2 regions of the Bradyrhizobium sp. AZCC 1693 genome follow, and region 2 is predicted to be linked to the other one. Evidence: riboswitches for the same ligand, from Rfam matches in the RefSeq annotation. Region 2 holds a riboswitch; the other holds the start of a gene.
The links. Region 2 has a riboswitch for S-adenosylmethionine ahead of metX (homoserine O-acetyltransferase MetX). Riboswitches for the same ligand answer to the same signal wherever they lie in the genome.
Positions count from the first base shown of each region.

Region 1: it holds a riboswitch for S-adenosylmethionine, as region 2 does, so the genes downstream of both, V1293_RS21085 (O-succinylhomoserine sulfhydrylase) here and metX (homoserine O-acetyltransferase MetX) in region 2, are expected to answer to the same signal.

Region 1 is NZ_JAZHSD010000001.1:4,400,880-4,404,338, reverse strand. Features, by position in the region: gene V1293_RS21090 (SGNH/GDSL hydrolase family protein) at 1-243, shown strand, start outside; gene V1293_RS21085 (O-succinylhomoserine sulfhydrylase) at 539-1,732, opposite strand; SAM riboswitch at 1,806-1,885, opposite strand; gene V1293_RS21080 (2'-deoxycytidine 5'-triphosphate deaminase) at 1,995-3,101, shown strand; gene V1293_RS21075 (alpha/beta hydrolase) at 3,110-3,459, opposite strand, start outside.
Region 2 is NZ_JAZHSD010000001.1:6,045,184-6,048,642, reverse strand. Features, by position in the region: gene metW (methionine biosynthesis protein MetW) at 1-201, opposite strand, end outside; gene metX (homoserine O-acetyltransferase MetX) at 203-1,408, opposite strand; SAM riboswitch at 1,491-1,570, opposite strand; gene V1293_RS28675 (chorismate mutase) at 1,747-2,619, shown strand; gene hisC (histidinol-phosphate transaminase) at 2,647-3,459, shown strand, end outside.

The sequences.
Region 1 (3,459 bases), 1.6 Mb from region 2:
CTCTCAAAGGTCGCCGAGCTCCGTCGCGTCGGAGTGTTCCCGCGCTTCGAAGTGATGAGGGACTGGCACGAGAAGCAGGCGATCCCGATCGAGAATTTCGTCATCTCCGACGGCCTGCACATGAGCGACTGGGGCTACGCCTGCTTCGCCCAACTGCTCGGCGACGACATCATCAAATCGGTCGGCCAGATCAAGCTCGGCGTCAACGTGCCCGCCGACGTGCGGGCGTACAGACCGATGTAGTTGCGCTAGCGCGCCATCCATCACCAGATCGCTCAAGGCATCCACGCCAATGATACCAGGCTACTGTGCATGGGGTTGTTTTCGATATTTTGTGCCAACCGCCTTGCGACGAGCGCACGTATCGGCCGATGTAACGCTGGGCTAACGCATCACCGTCGTCCCTGCGCACGCAGGGACCCATACGCCGCGGCCCAAATGATCAAAGGCAGTAGCAGACGTCTTGCCTAACTCACAATTCCCCGTGGTTATGGGTCCCTGCGTTCGCAGGGACGACATTGTCATGCGTTGCAATCACTCACGCCTTCTCCAGCGCCGCCGCAAAATCCTCGATCAGATCATCGGCATGCTCGAGCCCGGCCGAGAAGCGAATGAAACCTTCGCTGATGCCGAGTTCGGCGCGCGCCTCCGGCGTCAGGCGCTGATGCGTCGTGGTCGCAGGATGGGTGACGAGGCTCTTGGCGTCGCCGAGATTATTCGAGATGCGCGCGATCTGCAGCGCGTTGAGGCAGCGGAACGCGGCCTGCTTGCCGCCCTTGACCTCGAAGCCGACCAGCGTCGAGCCGGCGCGCATCTGCTTCTTCACCAGCGCCGCCTGCGGATGATCCGCGCGGCCGGGATAGATCAGCCGCGAAATCTTCGGGTGCGACGCGAGCACGTCGGCGACCTTGCCCGCCGTCTCGGTCTGCGCGCGCACGCGCACGCCAAGCGTCTCCAGGCCCTTGAGCAGGGCCCAGGCGTTGAACGGCGAGAGCGACGGCCCGGTCTGGCGCATGAAGTTGTGGATGTGCTCGGCGATGAAAGCTTCCGACGACAGGATGATGCCGCCCAGGCAGCGGCCCTGGCCGTCGATATGCTTGGTCGCGGAGTAGACCACGACGTCGGCGCCGAGCGAAAGCGGGCTCTGCCAGATCGGCGTGGCGAAGACGTTATCGACGATCAGCCGTGCGCCGCCACTGTGCGCGATCTCGGCAATCGCCGGGATGTCGAGCACGTCGAGCGTCGGATTGGTCGGGCTCTCCAGGAAGAAGGACCTGGTGTTCGGCCGCAACGCGCGCTGCCACTGGTCGAGATCAAGACCGTCGACCAGCGTCGTCTCGATGCCGTAGCGCGGCAGCAGATCCTGCACCACGTAAAGGCACGAGCCGAACAGGGCTTTCGAAGCGACCACGTGGTCGCCGGCCCGGAGCGGTGCGAGGATCGCGGTCGTCACCGCGGCCATGCCGGTTGCGGTCGAGCGCGCGGCTTCCGCGCCCTCGAGTTGGATCATGCGGCGCTCGAACATCTCGATCGTCGGGTTGGAATAGCGCGAATAGATAAAGCCGGGATCCTGGCCCTTGAATCGGGCCTCGCACTGCTCCGCGCTGTCGTAGACGTAGCCTTGGGTTAGGAACAGCGCCTCCGACGTCTCGCCGAATTGCGAGCGCAGCGTGCCGCCATGGACAAGGCGGGTTTCGGGACGATAATGCTTGGTAGAACCAGTCTCAGACATGTGACCTCCGCCATGACCACCATTGAAAAATGGTCACAAAAAACCGGCCTGGAAAAATTTCCACAGGCCGGGATCACACGTGTCCCCGGCCTGTTTAGCGACTTATTTAACGTGGCTGCAAGCCGGCCGGCTCAAATCACCACGGGATAAGTCATGCTGATATTACCTCGCGCCCTTCCCGTCAAGGCGGCCATCGGATAACCCCTAAAAGCCCATATTTACGAGGTTTGGATGAGTTTTGGGCCGTATTGAGGATCGCGCCGTGCCGTTCACGCTTCCGCCCGACGCCAACGGAATTCTGCCCGACCGCATGATCGCGGCGATGGCAGATGCGGGCCTGATCCTGCCGGAATATCCCTTTGTCGAAAGCCAGATCCAGCCGGCGAGCCTCGATCTGCGGCTTGGCGACATCGCCTACCGGGTGCGCGCGAGCTTTCTGCCCGGTCCCGGCTCAACCGTCGCCGAGCGCATCGACGAGCTGAAGCTGCACGAGATCGACCTCTCCGACGGCGCGGTGCTCGAGACCAATTGCGTCTACATCGTGCCGCTGCTGGAGAGCCTCGCGCTGCCGCCGCAGATCGTGGCGGCCGCCAATCCGAAAAGCTCGACCGGGCGGCTCGATGTCTTCACCCGCGTGATCGCCGACGGCACCCGCCGCTTCGACATGATCGGCGCCGGCTATCACGGCCCGCTCTATGCCGAGATCAGCCCGAAGACGTTTCCGGTGCTGCTGCGCGAGGGTTCACGGCTCAGCCAGGTGCGCTTCCGCACCGGTGACGCCATCCTCAACGCCGACGAACTCGACGCGCTGCACGGCGCCGAGCGGCTGGTCGATATCGACGACGCCGATCTCGCCAACGGCGTGGCGCTGTCCGTCGATCTCTCCGGCGAAAATACATCAGGCTTCGTCGGCTACCGCGCCAAGCGCCACACCGGCGTCGTCGATATCGACCGCCGTGGCGGCTATGCCGTCGACGAATTCTGGGAGCCGATTCCGGCCCGCCCGGACGGCAGCCTGATCCTCGATCCCGGCGAGTTCTATATCCTGGCATCGAAGGAAGCCGTGCAGGTGCCGCCGGATTACGCCGCCGAAATGGTGCCGTTCGATCCGCTGGTCGGCGAATTCCGCGTGCATTATGCCGGATTCTTCGATCCCGGCTTCGGCTATGCCGGCGCCGGCGGGCAGGGGGCGCGGGCGGTGCTCGAAGTGCGCTCGCGCGAGGTACCGTTCATTCTCGAGCACGGCCAGATCGTCGGCCGGCTGGTCTATGAGAAGATGCTGTCGCGGCCCGACGCCATGTACGGCCAGCGCATCGGCTCGAACTACCAGGCGCAGGGGTTGAAGCTCTCCAAGCATTTCCGGGTCTGACCTTTGCATCAGCCGCGCACGCCGGAGATAAATTTCCCGATCTGCGCAATCGCCCGATGGGCCTCGGGCAGCATTGGCACGAACAAATGCCAGGCGTGCGGCATGCGGCGCCATATCTCGATCTTGCTGCGCGAATTGTGTGAGCGCAGCTTCTCCGCCATGCGGACAGCGTCGTCCCTGAGAATTTCATCGCTGCCCACCTGAATAAGCACCGGCGGCAATCCGGCGGGATCGCCATAGAGCGGCGAAGCGTGGGGCGTCCGCGGATCGATTCCGCCGAGATAGAGTTTCGCCAAGCCGGGCAGATCCTCGGCGTTCAGCATCGGATCGGCCGCTGCATTCGTTTTCAAGGAGGAGC
Region 2 (3,459 bases):
CTCGCGCGACAGCTCGATGCCGCGGCCATCGATGCCGCGGCTCTCCAGGAGCTGCAGCAACTCGCCATCGCCACAGCCGACGTCGAGCACCTTCGAGCCGCGCCCGATCATGTCGGCGACCAGGAGGTGATCGGTGCGATACTTGCCGGTGCGATCGGGCGCTATGCCGCCGAGCGGCAAGGCCGGTTCCTGAACCGCCATGTCAACCGCCCGCACCGTTGGAGAGCCCACGCGCCTTGCCGGCGGATTCCAGGAAGGCGCGTGCAATGTCGAAGAACTCCGGCACGTCGAGCAGGAAGGCGTCGTGGCCGCGATCGGTTTCGATCTCGGCGAACGACACCCGCGCGCTCGACGCGTTCAGCGCGTGCACCAGCGCCCGCGATTCCGAGGTCGGGAACAGCCAGTCCGAGGTGAACGACACCACGCAGAAGCGGGTCTTGATGCCGAGAAACGCCTGCGCCAGCACGCCACTGTGGTCGGCGGCGATATCGAAATAGTCCATCGCGCGCGTCAGATAGAGATAGCTGTTGGCATCGAAACGCTCGACAAAGGACGAGCCTTGATAACGCAGATAGCTTTCGACCTGGAAATCCGCGTCGAACGAGAAGGTCGGCAGCTCGCGGTCCTGCATCCGCCGTCCGAACTTGCGATGCAGCGCGGCGTCGGAGAGATAGGTGATGTGCCCGGCCATCCGCGCCACGGCCAATCCACGATGCGGATGGGTGCTGCGTTCGAAATAGCGCCCATGATGCCAGTCCGGATCGGCCATCACGGCCTGCCGGCCGAGTTCATGAAACGCAATGTTTTGCGCCGAATGGCGCGTCGAGCAGGCGACCGGCAGCGCCGAGAACACGCGCTCCGGAAAGGCGGCGGTCCATTGCAGCACCTGCATGCCGCCCATCGATCCGCCGGTCACGCACAGCAATGTTTCGATGCCCAGCCGATCGAGCAGCATGGCCTGCGCGCGGACCATATCGGGGATGGTGATGACAGGAAAATCCAGCCCCCAGGCCCTGCCGGTGGCCGGATTGGTCGAGGCCGGCCCCGTCGATCCCATGCAGCCGCCGATCACATTCGCGCAGATGATGAAGTATCTGTCGGTATCGAGCGGACGGCCGGGACCGACCATGATCTCCCACCAGCCGGCCTTGCCGGTCAAAGGATGCACATTGGCGACGTGCTGATCCAGCGTCAGCGCATGGCAGATCAGAATGGCGTTGGAGCGGTCGGCGTTCAGTTCGCCATAGGTCTGATAGGCGATCTGGAACGGTGCGAGATCGATGCCGCAATCGAGCTTCAAGGGCTGCTCGGCGCCGAACTTCGCCACCAGCGACGTCGGATGATCGGCCTCATGGGCGCGATCCTCGTTGAGGATCGACGGGCTCGGTAACGAATGCACGTTTGTCATCGTGGCGACCTTCCTCCTCGCGGAGGCTCTACGGACGGAATCAGGCCATAAAAAACCGGCCTGAACGAAAGTTCGGCCGGGATCAACTCTGTCCCCGGCCTGTTTAGCGAGTTGTTTAACGTGGCTGCAAGCCGGCCGGCTCAAATGACCACGGAATGGAACAAAGCTAGTCCGGCCCAGGCATTTCGTCAAGGCAGGCGGGGGCTGGACACCATGGTTAACCTGATCATGCAGGGCTGGCCCGTGACGTTTCTCTTTGCTTTCAGCGCCCGTCTTTCCTAATCAATGCGACTGTCTGCCGGCCGCATCGGGCTGTTCCGGCACCAAGGTTTTTCAGGATGTCCAAGGCACCGTCGAAGGCACCGTCCAAGGCCCCCCCGGCCCCGCCCTCGCTGCAGGAATTGCGCAAGGAAATCGATGCGATCGACGAGCAGGTCCATCGCCTCCTGATGGCGCGCGGCGACATCATCGACCGGCTGATCCAGGTGAAGCAGACCCAGGAAGTCGGCTCCGCGTTCCGCCCGGCGCGCGAGGCCGGCATGATGCGGCAGCTGGTGCAGCGCCATCGCGGCATCCTGCCGCTCGACACCATCGAGAGCATCTGGCGCGTCATCATCTCGACCTTCACCTATGTCCAGGCGCCGTTCGCGGTGCATGCGGATGTCTCGGTCGGCGAGCCCGCGATGCGGGATTCGGCGCGCTTTCACTTCGGCTTCGTCGTGCCTTATGTCGGCCATTTCAGCGCACAGGCCGCGGTGGAAGCGGTGGCGAAATCGAAGGGCGATCTGGCGCTGGTGTCGGCGATATCGAGCCGCACGCCATGGTGGCTCGCGCTGGAAACGGACGGCGCGCCAAAGATCATCGCGCGGCTGCCGTTCCTCGAACGCGCCGATCATCCGGCGGCGCTTCCGGTGTTCGTGATCTCGCGGGTCGCCGACGACGCCATGGTGACGGAGGTCCAGATGTGGAGCGTGCGCGTCGCCGGCTGGAACGCCGATATCGCTCGCGCGCTGGCGCCGCTCGCCGAAATCGTCGCCGTGCCCGATACCGCCTTCGACGGCGCGGCCCTTCTGGTGTCGGATGCCGGCACCGGCTTCGACAAGATCAAGACCGCGCTGATCAAGGCCGGCGCCTCGGTGCGCTCGTCGGCTCTCGTCGGCAGCCACGCAACGCGCTATACGGTGCCCCCGAACGGGGCAGCCAGGTCCTAAGCCGTCCTGAATATCCGGAGCCAGAAGATGAACCGCCCCGTGCCGAATCCCGGCATTCTCGATATTGCGCCCTATACGCCCGGCAAGACGCCGGTGCCGGAGCCGGGCCGCAAGGTGTTCAAGCTGTCCGCCAACGAGACCCCGTTCGGGCCGTCGCCGAAGGCGATCGAAGTCTACAAGCAGGCGGCGGCGCATCTGGAGGACTATCCGGAAGGCACCTCGCGGGTGCTGCGTGAGGCGATCGGCCGCGCCTATGGGCTCGATCCGAACCGCATCATCTGCGGCGCCGGCTCGGACGAAATCCTCAATCTGCTGGCGCACACCTATCTCAGCCATGGCGACGAGGCGATCTCCACCACCCATGGTTTTCTGGTGTATCCGATCGCCACGATGGCGAATGGCGCCAAAAACGTCATTGCGCCGGAGACCGACTTCACCGCCGACGTCGACGCCATCCTCGCGCGCGTCACGCCGCGCACAAAACTGGTGTGGCTGGCCAACCCGAACAACCCGACCGGGACATACGTGCCGTTCGACGAGGTCAAGCGGCTGCGCGCCGGGTTGCCTGCGCATGTGCTGCTGGTGCTGGACGCCGCCTATTCCGACTACGTGTCGCGCAACGATTACGAGCTCGGCTTAGAGCTGGTGGCGACCACCGAAAACACCGTGATGACGCATACGTTTTCCAAGATTCACGGGCTGGCGGCGTTGCGGATCGGCTGGATGTTCGGTCCCGCCAACATCATCGACGCGGTCAACCGTATCCGCGGGCCGTTCAACGTCTCGACGCCGGCGATGCTGGCGGCGGTCGCCGCAATCGAGGACACCGCGCATGTCCAG